Linked DNA regions of Defluviitalea raffinosedens. The protein of the gene in region 1 interacts with the protein of each later gene in a pairwise test. Links are inferred from orthologs where the notes say so. Each region holds a gene or a part of one and is shown on either strand. Other genes may lie near its edges. The genes, in order: JOD07_RS00545 and JOD07_RS03565.

The links.
Region 2: the proteins of JOD07_RS00545 (region 1) and JOD07_RS03565 interact in binary tests that used the Escherichia coli proteins (3 or more experiments, as listed by UniProt). The link is inferred for Defluviitalea raffinosedens from one-to-one orthologs.

Annotation. Positions count from the first base shown.
Region 1 is NZ_JAFBEP010000001.1:113,599-122,023, forward strand. Bases 3,954-7,951 are described here. They hold JOD07_RS00545 (DNA polymerase III subunit alpha), read right to left. Parts: upstream 7,631-7,951; coding sequence 4,154-7,630; downstream 3,954-4,153. Other genes in these bases: pfkA (6-phosphofructokinase), read right to left, coding at 3,954-4,020; JOD07_RS00550 (DUF3892 domain-containing protein), read left to right, coding at 7,789-7,951. In the rest of the region: feoB (ferrous iron transport protein B), read left to right, coding at 1-223; JOD07_RS00525 (ferritin family protein), read right to left, coding at 425-889; rd (rubredoxin), read right to left, coding at 952-1,110; pyk (pyruvate kinase), read right to left, coding at 1,261-3,033; more of pfkA, read right to left, coding at 3,046-3,953; more of JOD07_RS00550, read left to right, coding at 7,952-8,019; JOD07_RS00555 (methyl-accepting chemotaxis protein), read right to left, coding at 8,163-8,425. UniProt on the Escherichia coli protein: DNA polymerase III is a complex, multichain enzyme responsible for most of the replicative synthesis in bacteria. This DNA polymerase also exhibits 3' to 5' exonuclease activity. The alpha chain is the DNA polymerase catalytic subunit.
Region 2 is NZ_JAFBEP010000003.1:69,264-76,661, reverse strand. What follows is about bases 2,009-4,979. They hold JOD07_RS03565 (pyridoxal phosphate-dependent aminotransferase), read left to right. Parts: upstream 2,009-2,888; coding sequence 2,889-4,070; downstream 4,071-4,979. Other genes in these bases: JOD07_RS03550 (transketolase C-terminal domain-containing protein), read left to right, coding at 4,907-4,979; JOD07_RS03555 (4Fe-4S binding protein), read left to right, coding at 4,609-4,920; JOD07_RS03560 (2-oxoacid:acceptor oxidoreductase family protein), read left to right, coding at 4,067-4,612; JOD07_RS03570 (phenylacetate--CoA ligase family protein), read left to right, coding at 2,009-2,874. Outside these bases: JOD07_RS03580 (methionine ABC transporter ATP-binding protein), read left to right, coding at 1-882; JOD07_RS03575 (methionine ABC transporter permease), read left to right, coding at 872-1,528; more of JOD07_RS03570, read left to right, coding at 1,558-2,008; more of JOD07_RS03550, read left to right, coding at 4,980-6,106; JOD07_RS03545 (thiamine pyrophosphate-dependent enzyme), read left to right, coding at 6,090-6,998. UniProt on the Escherichia coli protein: Shows aminotransferase activity with methionine and histidine as substrates, and to a lesser extent also with phenylalanine.

The DNA.
Region 1 (8,425 bases):
GGATTTTGGAGCTGCAGGTCTTTTTAAGCTGGCTGAGGAAGGCCTGCTTAGTACTGTACAGATTTTAATTTCTCTTGTGGTCATTACTTTGTTCGTACCATGTATCGCTGCTATCCTGGTTATATTTAAAGAACGCAGCTTAAAAGAAGCCCTGATCATTTGGTTTGGCAGTATGTTGATCGCATTTTTGGTAGGAGGACTATTAGCATTTGTATTGGTATAAAAAGACTATATATTTAAAATTCAGAAGGTGATTGAATGAAATGCCCCACTTGCGGCAATGAAGTCGATGTAAAATTAACCCCTAGATGTCCCAGGTGCAATACCATCGTTGCTTATCCGTACAAAAAATGCGAAGAATGTAAGGGTTGTTCTTTTTTCAAAAAATGTTCCTCAGACACAAAGAAAAAGTAGGGTCTTTACCCTACTTTTTTAAATTGGATTTATAAGATTTTAATTTATTATAATGTCCTTCTTCTTCAGCAATTAATTTCTTCAAAATCTCGTCAGCTGGAGATTTTACATGGTCCAATAAACTTTTATAATATTCAATCGTAATTTTTTCTGTTTCCATTCCTGTATCAATGGCTTCTTCCAAAGAATCCGGAACAGAGGCTCTTTTCTCAAATCCCTTTGCTTTTGCATAATTGCGAAAGAATAAATCCACACTTTCTTCAAAGAGATAATCGTCTTCTTCTTTATCAAAATCTTCATACCATTTTGTAAAAATCTTTTTATGTCTTTTTTCATCTTCAGCCAGAGAAAGCAACCCTTCCTTAACTTCCCCTTTAGTTTTTTGTGCTAAGGCTTCATAGAATTGGACGCCTTCTTCTTCCATGCTGATCGCTAGTTTTAAAATTTCCTTAGAATTATATGTGTTTTGCCCCATAATATCACTCCGTCTTTGATTTATTAAATTAAAAAATAAGTAGGGGGTTACCCTACTCATTCTTATTGTTCTTCAAATTCATCCTTGCCTACACCGCATACAGGACAAACCCAGTCTTCAGGAAGATCTTCGAAAGCTGTTCCTGGTTGAACTCCGTTATCTGGGTCACCTTCTTCAGGATCATAAACATATCCACATACTAAACAAACCCATTTACTCATACGCATACCTCTTTTCTATGATAGTATTTATGTATATAGCACAGATTTCTAGAATCCAAAATCTATGCTATATTAAATATGCCTATCTCTTATGCATAATATACCACCATTATATTCCTCTTGTCAAATAATATTTATTAACTAATAATATTATTTAGAATTTGTCTTTTTTTCAGGTATGCCGTTGTAAATGAAGCCATTTTTGCTGTCTACGGTTATTAAAGTACCACTTCTGATTAAGGTTACTGCATTTTTGGCACCTATAATAACAGGAATATCTAATGCTCTTGCCACGATCGCTGCGTGACTGTTCTCTCCTTCTTCTCCATCTTCTACAACAATTGCAGAAGCTTTTTTCATATATGGGAGAAAATCATTGTTTGTTCTATGAGTAATTAATATATCTCCTTTTTTGAAATACTTTTCGGCTTCTTCAACAACTTTAATCACACTTGCTGTGCCTGAAACAACCTTGCTTCCAATTCCTTCTCCTTTTGCCAATACATTTCCTACAATATGAACCTTCAGAATGTTCGTTGTACCAGATATGCCAACAGGTACACCGGCTGTAATAACGATAATGTCTCCAGTTTTTGCAACCCCAATTTCTACAGATTTATCTACTGCCAAATTAAAAAGTTCATCTGTTGTAGATTTTAATTCAGTTTTAACCGGTATACAGCCCCAAACCAAATTAAGCTGCCTCCAGGTTTGCTCTTCAACCGTACAACCCAGAACAGGCGCTGAAGGTCTGAACTTAGATACCATTCTTGCGGTATCTCCTGACTTTGTAACCGTTACAATACAAGCGGCATTTAAATCTGCTGCTGTAGTACAGGTTGCGTGGCTTATGGCATTCGTAATGTCGGTCTTAATGGTTCTATGATATTCATTCATATTTTTAATGTAATCAATAGAGTTTTCTGTTCTTTTTGCAATTGTTGACATCATAATTACACTTTCTACAGGATAAGAACCTTTCGCAGTTTCCCCAGAAAGCATGATCGCATCTGTGCCATCGAAAATAGCATTGGCAACGTCATTGGCCTCCGCTCTTGTAGGCCTTGGATTTCTAACCATAGAATCCAACATCTGAGTAGCTGTAATAACGGGTTTTCCTACTTGATTTGCCTTTTGAATAAGCATTTTTTGAACAAGAGGTACTTCTTCTGTGGCAATTTCAACTCCTAAGTCTCCTCTTGCCACCATGATCCCGTCAGCTACTTCCAAAATTTCATCAATATTATTTACACCATCTCTATTCTCGATTTTTGCAATAATTGAAATATTATTGCCGCCATTCTCTTCCAAGATTTTTCTAATTTTAATAACATCATTGGCAGAGCGGACAAAAGAAGCTGCAATGTAGTCAAATCCCATCTTAATGCCAAATTTGATGTCTTCTATATCTTTATCTGTTAAAGACGGCAGATTTACATACACATCCGGTATGTTAACTCCTTTTTTTGAACTTAAAGGTCCACCATTAATTACTTCGCATTCAACTTCTGTATCGGTTATATTTTTCACCCGAAGTTCAATGAGTCCATCATCTAAAAGTACTCTGCTTCCCCGTCTTAAATCGTAAGGAAGGTTTTTATAAGTAACGCTGACTCTGCTTTCGTCCCCTTCTATATCTTCTGTCGTCAGTGTAAACGTTTGCCCTTGTTTTAAGTAAACAACTTCTTTAGAAAATTCTTTAATGCGAATTTCTGGTCCCTTTGTATCCAGGACCAATGGTATAGGAACATTAAGCTCTTCTCTTGCGGCAATAAGATTTTTAATGATTTCTCCATGGGATTCATAAGTTCCATGGGAAAAATTAATTCTTGCAGCATCCATTCCATTTAGAATAAGTTTTTTAATCGTTTCGATATCACCAGATGCAGGCCCTAAAGTACATACGATTTTTGTTTTTCTCATTTTATATCTCTCCTAAATAGAAAGGATTTTAGCCACTTCATACATTCTTTCATCAACTGTTTTTGTCATCTTTAATGCTTCGTTGATATCATAATCTACATATTGTCCATCTTTATACGCTATAACACGATTGCTTTTTCCTTCACAAAGGAGATCTACTGCCAATGCTCCCATCATTGAAGCATGAAGGCGGTCAACTGCTGAAGGACTTCCTCCTCTTTGAAGGTATCCTAAAATCGTTGCTCTGGTTTCTATTCCTGTTACTTTTTCTATTTTAACTGCTAATTCTTGAGAGCCTCCTACCCCTTCTGCAACAATAATAAGGAAATGCTTTTTACCGCGTTGCTTGTTTTGGAGTATTTCTCTTATAATCTCTTCATCGCTGGGTCTTTCTTTTTCAGGAATCAGAACCATTTCAGCCCCATTGGTAATGCCGCACCAAAGTGCAATATATCCAGCATTTCTTCCCATTACTTCTACAATACTGCATCTTTCATGGGAGGTTGATGTATCTCTGATTTTATTGATTGCTTCCATAGCTGTGTTTACTGCGGTATCAAAGCCAATAGTATAATCTGTACATGCAATATCTAAATCAATTGTTCCGGGAATGCCTATTGTATTGATTCCTAAATTCGCTAATTTTTCTGCCCCCTGGAAGGATCCGTCTCCGCCGATAACGATAAGACCATCTATACCGAACACTTTACAAATCTGAGCGCCTTTCTTTTGTCCTTCTTCAGTTATAAATTCGGGACATCTTGCTGTTTGAAGGATGGTTCCCCCTCTTTGAATGGTATCTGATACACTTCTTGGACTCATTTCGAAAATATCTCCATGGATAAGTCCGTTATAACCCTTTCTTACGCCCATGACCCTAAGACCTCTTGCAATAGCCGTACGTACAACGGAACGGATTGTTGCATTCATGCCTGGTGCATCTCCTCCGCTTGTTAATACGCCAATGGTTTTTATCTCTTTGCTCATGATTTTCCCTCCATTATTTTTTAACTTTTCTTATGATTAAGATGCATGAAATACTATTATACCCATATTATCACATACATTTTAATCAATTTATATTTTCATTGCAATAAAAATCTCTTCTGCTTTTCTTATTTTATCTAATTACGACATTTTTATCGCCTAAAAACCCCTTTAATTTAGACATTAATGCCTCATTTGGATGTATCCACAAGCTTTGAGATGCTCTCATAGTCTTTTGAAGCCCTTCAATGTGTATTATGACCGGAACATTTCCTTTGTTCATCTGCAAAAGAGGTTTAATGCCTTCTACAACTTCCATATTACCTTTATCTTTTGGAATTTTTAAATATAGTTTGATGTTGCTTTCTTCTTTTAAATCTCGCATTTTCTCGAAGGGGGTAATGGCCTCGCATATTAATTTCGCATCTTCATCTTCTCGTATAGCCGCCCTTCCCTTTATATACAAAATTTCATCTTCTCTTAAATACTCTGCGCTGCTTTCATATATATTAGGAAATACGATGACTTCCACGCTTCCATACAAATCTTCCAGTGTAATAAATGCCATAATTTGATTGCTTCTGGTTGTTTTAATACTTTTTCCAGTAATCATGCCTCCTATGGTCACGATCTGACCATCATATATGGAACTAGTACCGTGGTCCTCTTCTCTTTTCATAAAATCTAAACTGGTGGCATCCGTATGCTTTTTCAGTTCTTCTTCATACTCATCCAGGGGATGTCCGCTTAAATACATGCCAAGTACTTCTTTTTCCATTGCCAAAAGTACTTTGTGTGGGTATTCTTCTATATCCGGAAGGATGTCGTGTTTAACTCTTTCAGGGGTACCCAAGTCAAACAGATTAATTTGCCCTTCTATATTTTTCTTTTTCTGCTGAGCAATCTGGTCTAAAATTTGCTTATAAACAGCTAAATACTGACTTCTTTTTCCTCCTAGCGAATCAAAAACACCGGCTTTGATTAAACTTTCGACGCTTCTCTTATTTAAGTCACCACTGTCCATTCGTTCAAAGAAATCTGTCAAACTGGTAAATTTACCATTCTCTTTTCTTTCTTTTACTATAGCGTGAATCATATTTCGGCCCACATTTTTAATGGCAGCCAAACCATATCTGATTTTTCCCTGAGACACGGAAAAATCACAAAATCCTTCGTTGATATCCGGCGGCATTAACTCTATGCCCATTTTTTTGCAGGCATAAATGTATTCTTTGATTTTATCGGTACTGTCCATCACTGAAGTCATAAGCGCCGCCATAAATTCTACAGGATAATGGGTTTTTAGCCACGCCGTCTGATAGGCCACCACCGCATATGCTGCAGCATGGGATTTATTAAAAGCATATTTTGCAAAGTCTGTCATTTCATCAAATATTTTTTCTGCCGTCTCTGCGGGTATCCCTCTGTTAACACATCCCGGAATATCTTTGCCATTTCCATAAACGAAAACTTTTCTCTCTTCTGCCATCACATCTGCTTTTTTCTTAGACATAGCTCTTCTTACCAAATCACTTCGTCCAAGACTATAGCCTGCCAGATCCCTTACAATCTGCATTACCTGCTCCTGATACACAATACAGCCATAAGTCGTTTTTAAAATTGGCTCCAGGACATCACAGGTATATTCAATGGCCTCTGGATTTCTTTTCCCTTTAATGTATTTTGGTATAAAATCCATGGGGCCTGGCCGATAGAGGGCGTTTCCTGCAATAATGTCTTCCAGATTTCTTGGCTGAAGTTCTTTTAAGAAGTTTTTCATACCGGTACTTTCCAGCTGGAAGACTCCTTCTGTCTGCGCTGCAGAAATCAAATCATATACTTTCTGGTCATTAAAATCTATTTTATCAATGTCTATCTTAATATTGTGATTTGCTTCGATCTGTTCCAGAGCGCTGCGAATGACTGTCAAGGTTCTAAGGCCTAAAAAGTCCATTTTAAGAAGGCCTAATTCTTCTAAAGTGGTCATGGTAAACTGGGTTGTAATGACACCGTCATTGGAATTAAGGGGCACGTACTCCACAACCGGTTCTTTGGATATAACAACCCCTGCTGCATGGGTTGAAGAATGCCTTGGAAGACCTTCCAGCCTTTTTGACATATCGATGAGATAATGAATTCTGTCATCGTTCTCATACAAATTCCTGAGTTCTCCGTTAATTTCCAGGGCCCTGTCAATCGTAATGCCTAGTTCTGCCGGAATCATCTTTGCCACTTTATCCACTTCTGCATATGGCATATTAAGCGCACGCCCTACATCCCGAATAACAGCCCTTGCGGACATGGTTCCAAAGGTTATGATCTGTGCCACTCTGTCTTCCCCATATTTTCTTATGACATAGTCTATGACTTCCTGCCTTCTTTCATAACAAAAGTCTATATCTATATCAGGCATGCTGATTCTCTCAGGATTTAAAAATCTTTCAAAGAGAAGCTGGTACTGTATCGGGTCGATATTGGTAATCTGCAGGCAGTAAGAAACCATGCTTCCTGCCGCTGAACCTCTTCCCGGACCAACCATAATGCCATTGTCCTTGGCATATTTAATAAAATCCCATACTATGAGAAAATAGTCCACATACCCCATCTGTTCAATGGTAGAAAGTTCATATTCCAGTCTTTCCTTAAGTTCCGGGGTAGGATTGGGATATCTTTGCTTAAAGCCTTCCAAACACAATTTTCTAAGATATTCGCTGGCAGTATACCCTTCAGGTACATCGTATTTTGGAAGCTTTAATTCATGGAAAGTAAATTCTACATTACATCTCTTGGCAATTTTATAAGTATTCTCTATTGCCTCCCTGGCATAGGGAAATCTCTCCTGCATTTCTTCCGGAGATTTTAAGTAAAATTCTCCTCCGGGATAAATCATTCTGTCCTCGTCATCCATGGTTTTTCCTGTTTGAATACAGAGAAGGATCTCATGGGCCTTATTATCTTCTTTATAAGTATAGTGCACATCATTCGTAACCACTAAAGGGATACCTGTTTCTTTGCTCATGCGGATTAAATACTGATTCACTTCTCCCTGTTCCCGCATGCCATGGTCCTGAAGTTCAAGATAGAAATTCCCTTTACCTAAGATACTTTCGTACTGAAGAGCTATTTCAACTGCTTTTTCATAGGAAACCTCTCTGATTGTTTTGGCAACTGGCCCTGCAAGGCAGGCGCTAAGCCCAATAAGCCCTTTTGAATGTTGCCTTAAAAGTTCCAGGTCAATTCTGGGCTTATGATAAAAACCCTCTATAAATCCGTAGGAAACCAGCTTAATGAGATTTTTATAGCCATCCATATTTTCTGCCAAAAGTACAAGATGAAAATAGTTGGCATCCTGTTTTTCTTTATCAAAACGGCTTCTGGGGGCAACATATACCTCACAGCCGATAATAGGTTTTATTCCCTGTTTTTTAGCTTCTTTATAAAAATCAATGACCCCATACATAGAGCCATGATCTGTTATAGCAATACTATCCATCCCCAACTCTTTTGCTCTCGCTATGAGCTCTTTGATCTTAGAAGAACCGTCAAGCAGACTGTACTCTGTATGGACATGAAGATGGGTAAAGGGAATAGGTTGAACTGCTGTCTCCATAATAAACTCCCTTCCGTAAAACTACATATATATACTCCTATTATAACATATTATTGTGCGAATTACCGCCCAAGCTTTATATACTTGTTCCGTATATTTTTTTCGTTTTTTCAAATAATATATTTTAAATTTATTCGGGTATAAAAGGAGGTTCCCCTGTGGAGGAAAAATCTAAAATCGTAAAAGTAAAGAAAAACAGTGAGGGAGATATTACCGATGTAATGCTCGATAATGGAAGTGTTCATGCTATTGATGAAGCCATTACAATGGCTAAAAATGATTTGATCGATGGAGTGAATGTAGGAAAAGCCAAAAATGGGCGAGAATATTTAAGAAGCAATCCAAATGGTGAAGAAAGCGATAATCTGGACAATCTTCCGATGTTTTAAAAGAGTAGACCCATGGCCTACTCTTTTTTATTGCATAGGAAATTGTTTCAAATTTCCTATTTTGTATTATTTCAATTATTAAATTCAATGCATCTTTTTTCCTTGTATTATGCTATTTTGCTCTATTATTCTATGTGATTGAATTACAGTTTAAACTTCATAATCATATTAGACAGTGCTTCAGCAACTTCTGCCTGTCCTTGAGTTGCTTTTGCAATCTCTTCAATGGAATATGTCGTTACGTCAATGTTGCTTGAGATATCCTTAGCACTGATATTGGCTTTATTAATGTTGCTTACCACATGATCGATATGCTGATTCATGCCACCTATGAGCTCTCCTATGGTATCAGAACCATTTTCAAATTCTGTGAAAATATCACTGATTACTGTAGCATCATTTTCAT
Region 2 (7,398 bases), on another replicon or contig:
AGTACCCTGCTCCGAACCATTAATCTTTTAGAAAGGCCAACAGAAGGCAGGATTTTTATTAACAATCAGGACATTACAGATTTAAAAGGAGAAGACTTAAGGCTTCTTAGACAGAAAATAGGGATGATCTTTCAACATTTCAATCTGATAAAAAGAAAGACAGTTTTTGAAAACGTAGCCTTTCCAATGGTTGCAGCAGGAAAACCTAAAGATGAAATTCAAAAAAGAGTAAACCAACTGCTGAATCTTGTCGGTCTTTCAGATAAAAGTAATGCTTTTCCGGCTCAGCTTAGCGGCGGACAAAAGCAAAGAGTAGGTATAGCAAGAGCCCTTGCCAACGAAACAGAAATTCTTCTCTGTGACGAACCTACTTCTGCCCTTGACTTAGAAACGACAAAATCCATCCTAAACTTACTTAAAGAAATTAATCAGAAATTAGGGATTACCATTGTCATCATCACTCATGAAATGGATGTGGTTAAAAGCATCTGTGACCGAGTGGCGGTTATGAATGACGGACAGTTATTAGAAGCAGGCAATGTTTATGACGTATTTGTCAATCCGAGAAATGTTTTTACAAAACAATTAATTGAACACACCTTCCACCTCGAATTCCCTAAGCAGATTTTCAATGATTTTAAGGGCAGGGTACTGAAAATTGTCTATAAGGGAGAGTCCGCAACGGAGCCTTTAATATCAGAAGTATCTAAACGTTATAATGTTAACCTAAATATCGTCCATGGAAAAATCGAGTACATAGGAGATCGACCCGTGGGAATCTTAGTCGTCGATATAGAGGGAGAAGAAAGGGAAGTTCAACTGGCAGTGGACTATATCAACGAAAGAACTGCATTTACGGAGGTGGTACTCTATGCAAGCTGAACTGATTTTTGATTTATTAAAAGCCCTGGGAGAAACTTCTCAAATGGTAGGAATAGCACTGATATTATCCATAGTTTTGGGTATTCCTTTAGGATTATTTTTGTATCTTACGTCCAGTGGCTTATTTTTTCAAAACAAAATTTTAAACTTTATCGGAGGTTTGATCATTAATATCGTAAGATCCACACCTTTTGTGATTCTGCTTGTTGTACTTTTACCTGTCACTAAGCTCATTACGGGTACTACTATAGGATCAGGAGCCGCATCAGTACCTCTTTCTGTTGCAGCCATAGCCTTTTATGCGAGATTGGTGGAAGCGGCCTTTAGAGAAGTGGATAAAGGAGTGATTGAAGCAGCGCAAGCCGCAGGGGCAAAAACAAGGACCATTATATACCATGTGCTTTTAACGGAAGCTTTGCCCAGCCTGATCGTAGGCATTACAGTAACTGCCATCAGTTTGATCGGATATTCTGCTATGGCAGGGATTATCGGCGGGGGAGGTATCGGCGATTTAGCCATTCGCTTCGGATACTACAGATATCAAACCGACATCATGCTTACTACAGTGGTTGTTTTAGTGTTAATCGTACAGGGTTTTCAATGGTTGGGAGACTATAGCTCTAAAAAAGTAGATAAAAGATCATAATCAAACGCAGCTGATTAGGGGGAATAAAAATGTCATATCAAAGATATTGGAATGAATCCATAGAAACCATGCCAAGGGAAGAGTTAGAAGCATATCAGACAGAACAGCTCAAAGAACACTTGAAATACGCTTATGAACACTCACCATATTATAAGCAATCTTTTGATGAATCCGGAGTAAAACCCGAAGATTTCAAGGTTTTATCCGACCTGTCAAAGTTTCCGTTCATCAATAAGCAGATTGAGCGGGACGCTCAAATCTCAAAGCCTCTTCTTGGAACGTTGACTGCAGTGCCTGAAGAAGATGTGGTCTTTGTTTCGGCATCCAGCGGTTCCACAGGAGTACCTACCCTAAGTCCTTTTACCAAAACCGATTTTGATGAGTTCCAGGATATCCAAAGCAGATTATTCTGGGCGGCAGGCATGAGACCCCATGACAGATATGTGCATGCTTTAAACTTCACCTTGTTTGTGGGAGGCCCTGATGTTATAGGAGCCCAGAATTTGGGGGCATTATGCATCTGGGCAGGAACCATTCCTTCAGAACGACTCCTTTATATTTTGCAGGAATTTCAGCCTACGGTGATCTGGACGACTCCATCCTATGCATGGTATCTTGGAGAAACTGCTAAAAAACAAGGCATCAATCCTGCAACGGACCTGGCGATCAATAAAATCATTGTTGCCGGAGAACCAGGAGGTTCCATAGAAGCCACAAGAAAAGCCATTGAAGATCTCTGGGATGCAGAAGTGTATGATTTCTATGGTATTTCTGATATTTATGGGGCTTGTGCCGGAATGTGCAGTGCAAGGAACGGACTGCATATAGCAGAAGATCAGATTTATGTGGAAGTGATCGATCCCGTAACTCTGGAACCGGTAAAGGATGGTCAAAGGGGGGAACTGGTGCTCACCACCTTAAGAAAACAGGCAAGACCGATGATTCGTTTCAGAACAGGAGATATTGCTATTTTCAACAAAGAAAAATGTGAATGCGGACGTACCCATGGCAGAATTCAGGTGGTAGGAAGACTCGATGATATGCTCATTGTCTCGGGCGTGAATATTTTCCCCAGCGATATAGAATTTATCGTTCGAAACATTAAGGAACTCAATGGGGAATACAGAGTGTATGCGATTTCCGAAAACTTTACCACCAAATTTAAAGTAGAAGTGGAAAAACATGCGGATGTCACCATAACGAACGAGGAATTGTCGGAAAAGGTATCTCACAATATTAAAGCAAGATTAGGCGTTAGACCTAAAGAAGTGGTGATCCTGGAAGAAGGGGCTCTTCCAAGAGCTACCCACAAGGCTAAAAGATTTATTGACTTAAGAGAACAATAGAAAGAAGGAAAAATATGCCGCAAGTAAGCAATCGTCTGGACTTTTTTACAGAATCTGTTATTAGAAAAATGACACGAATAGCTAACCGCTATGGGGCAGTGAATTTGTCCCAGGGTTTTCCGGACTTTGATCCTCCCAAGGAATTGAGGGAAGCCTTAAAAAAGGCAGCAGAAGAAGGCCCTCATCAGTATTCCATCACCTGGGGTGCACAAAACTTCAGAGAAGCGCTTGCTAAAAAGCAGTCAAAATACATGGATATTCCCATTGACCCCGATACTCAAATTGTTGTGACCTGTGGAAGTACGGAAGCTATGATGGCAGCTATGATGACAGCCTGTAAACCGGGAGATAAAGTGATTGTCTTTTCTCCTTTTTATGAAAATTATGTGGCGGATACGATTCTTTCCGGGGCAGAACCAATATATGTCCCTTTGCATCCGCCCACATTTCACTTTGATCAGGAAGCGCTTAAAAAAGCCTTTGAGCAAAATCCAAAGGCGCTTATTCTCTGTAATCCTTCCAATCCTACAGGAAAAGTATTCACACGGGAAGAACTGGAGTTTATTGCAGACCTGGCAGAAAAGTATGATGTTTTTGTGATTACTGATGAAGTCTATGAACATATTGTGTTTGAACCGAATGAACATATTTATTTTGCATCTTTGCCTGGAATGTTTGAGAGAACCATTTCCTGCAGCTCTCTTTCAAAAACTTACTCAATTACAGGATGGAGACTTGGATATATTATAGGGCCTTCCCAAGTAATTGAAAATGCCCGTAAGGTTCATGATTTTCTTACAGTAGGGGCAGCAGCACCTCTGCAGGAAGCAGCAGTAGCAGCCCTAAAGTTTTCGGATGCATATTATGAAGAATTAAGAAAACTTTATACAGAGAAAAGAAATATATTTTTAAAAGGTTTAGATGAGCTGGGACTTAAATATACAGAACCTCAGGGAACATATTATGTTTTGGTAGATATTTCAGAATTCGGCGCTCCAAGTGATACGGTGTTTTGTGAATGGCTTGCCAGAGAAGTAGGGGTAGCCGCTGTCCCAGGTTCCAGCTTCTTTAAAGAAGATGTAAACCACCTGATTCGCTTTCACTTCGCAAAAAAGACAGATACTCTTAAAGAAGCCCTAAAAAGACTTTCGACATTAAGAGAAAAGGCAAAAAATGCAGAATGGAGGATATCATGATTGAAATCAGATGGCATGGCAGAGGGGGACAGGGAAGTTTCACAGCCTCCAGAATACTAGGAGCTGCTGCCTCTTTGTACGGCAATAAATATGCTTTGGCTTTTCCTTCCTTTGGACCGGAGAGAAGAGGTGCACCCATCACTGCTTTTACCAAGATAGATGATCAAAAAATCAGGGACAGAAGTGAAATTATACACTGTGATTATATTGTTGTATTGGATGAAACGCTGTTTGCCCCCTCATTGCTTCAGGATCTGAAACCTGGAGGAAAGATTCTTATCAATACTGCCCGGGAAGAAAAGTATAAAGCAATTTCTCCGGATTGGATTGTCACTTTTGATGCAGTGGCCATTGCCCAGGAGATACTGGGAAGGCCTGTAACCAATACAGCCATGATTGGGGCGCTTATTGGTATTTCAGAAGTGATTCCAGTCCATGCTGTGGCAGAAAGTATAAAAAATGAGTTTTCATCAAGCCTGGCAGAGAAAAATATCCGGGTTTTAAACCAATCTTATGAACGGATTAAGGGGGAGTGGCTATGAATAAGCCACAATTAATGCAGTATGAAAAACCAAAGCATATCAAAGATTATCCTTGTGGACCAGCCGCTCCAGCAGGGACTCTGGTTGTAAAAAATGCAGGATGGCGAACCAGAAAGCCTATTGTACATAAAGAAAAATGCACAGGATGCTGTCTTTGCTATTTGTATTGCCCGGAAGGGACCATTTTCAAGGAAAATAAAAAAGTAGGCATTGATTATGATTTTTGTAAGGGCTGCGGGATCTGTGCAAGAGCTTGCACCCATAAAGCCATAGAAATGATCAAGGAGGGGGAAAATGGGGAATACTAAAATGTTTGTATCAGGGAATGAAGCTGCTGCTATAGGTGTCAAACTAGCAAGACCTCATGTGATTTCTGCATATCCCATCACCCCGCAAACCGTAGTGGTTGAAAGGCTTGCAGAAATGGTGGAAAAAGGAGAGCTTACATCTGAATTCCTTCATGTGGAATCCGAACATTCTGCCCTCTCAGCAGCCATGGGCGCCAGCGCAGTGGGCGCAAGGGCTTTTACAGCCACCTCTTCTCAGGGGCTTTTGTATATGGCGGAGTGCTTGCATTACGCCAGTGGAGGGAGATTTCCTATTGTGATGATGAACGCCAACCGTTCATTGGCGCTTCCCTGGAGTATTTATGGGGATCAAAGAGATTCATTGTCCCTGCTGGATTGTGGATGGCTTCAGGTTTATGTGGAAGATGCTCAGGAGAGCCTTGATATGATGATTCAGGCCTATGCCATCGCTGAAAATAAAGAAGTATTAACCCCTGTGATGGTCAATTTAGATGGATTTGTTCTGACCCATACCTATGAACTGGTAGAAGTACCAAGCCAGGAAGCCGTGGATGCATTTTTGCCCCCTTTTGAAACAGAAAATAAGCTGGACTTTGAGAATCCTAAGAATATGTGTTTTAGTTCTTCTCCGGGAGATAATATGGAATTTAAATATCAGCAGCACAGAGCGGCCGCAAAAGCAGCGGAAGTAATTAAAGAGGTAGACGAGATGTATCATAAAAAGTTTGGGAGAGGATATGGGGGATTAGTGGACGGATACAGATGTGAAGATGCAGAGATTATACTGGTTACTTTAGGGAGCATTACGGGAACCTGCAGAGTGGTCGCAGATGAATTAAGAAGGGAAGGGAAGAAAGTCGGAGTCCTTAAGATTCGATTTATGCGTCCTTTCCCCGAAAAAGAAATCATTGATATAACCCGGGGGGCAAAAGTCGTAGGTGTATTGGAGAAAGATATTTCCTTTGGATACGAGGGAACCGTTTATACCAATGTCAATTCGGCCCTTCTGAAATCAGGCAAACCCATTCAATCTTATAATTTTATTGCAGGCCTTGGTGGACGGGATATTTCTAAAAATGATATCAAATTTATGTATACATACTTGGAAGAAGCAGCGAATGGAGTAAAAAAAGAGTACATCAAATGGATCAACTTGGGGGTGGACACAGATGGAGAAGGAAATTAAAAGAATCAATGCCCACAATATCACAGATAAAGAATTTTTCTATGGACATAAGGGTTGTGCCGGCTGTGGAGGAAGTTTAGCAGTGAGACTGGCTTTAAAAGTATTGGGAGAAAGAACCTATACTGTTATTCCGGCAGGCTGTATGTCTGCTGTAGGTTTTGTCTATCCCCAATTATGTTTCTCGACCAATGCCATGATATCTACCTTTGCAGGAACAGCTTCCATGCTTTCTGGTATTGCTGCAGGGGCAAAGGCATTGGGGATTAAAGATTTTCATGCTGTAGGGATTGCCGGAGACGGAGGGACAGCGGATATAGGTATTCAGGCATTATCTGGCGCCATTGATAGAAACGATCAGATCATTTACATTTGCTATGACAATGAAGCATATATGAATACAGGTATTCAAAAAAGCGGCTTAACGCCTTTCGGTGCCAGAACCACCACTACCCCCGCGGGGGAAAATATTCATGGAAGTATCACTCAGAAGAAAAATATGTTTGAGATTGTAGCGGCTCACGGCATTAGTTATGCAGCCACTGCAAGTATTGGATATGTTCAGGATTTCATGAATAAGCTTGCTAAGGCAAAGGAAGTGAAAGGTACCTCTTATATCCATGTTTATGCTCCATGCCCGACAGGGTGGGGAACGCCAGAGGACATAACAGTGGAATTGGCTAAAGAAGTTGTAGATACCGGGCTCTGGTATCTGGCAGAATATGAGTACGGAAGATTTAAGTTGAATAAGAATCCTAAAGAATTTTCATCCGTAGAAAACTTCTTAAGAAAACAGGGAAGATTCAGGCATCTAGATGAAAAAGACATTGCATACATCATAGAAAGTCGGGATAAAAAGTGGGAATATATCAGGGAAAACTGGGAAGTGGCATAACAGCCACTTTTTTGTTATGGCAAAATTGAGAAAAACTACTTGACATATCTAAAAAAATTTTTTATCATAAAGAAAACAATATAATCTTATCGGAATACTATGAATTGAGAAGATAATGCAATGAAGGAGAGAGTAGGTTAGAAATCCTGTCACAGAGAAAAGCTGTCACCGGCTGAGAGCAGCTTGCAGAGATTCTGACTGAAGTGCACTCCGGAGCGGATTGCTGAAAGCGTAGTAGGCAATCAGGGAGCGCCCTGTATAGCGCATTAAAGATAGGCTTATGCCTAAGTAGAGTGGGACCGCGGAAGACTTCGCCTCTAAATGTAATGGAGGAGAAGTCTTTTTTATTACATAGGAAATCCTTAAGGATTTTTTATATCATAAAGCCCTCCGGGCAGGA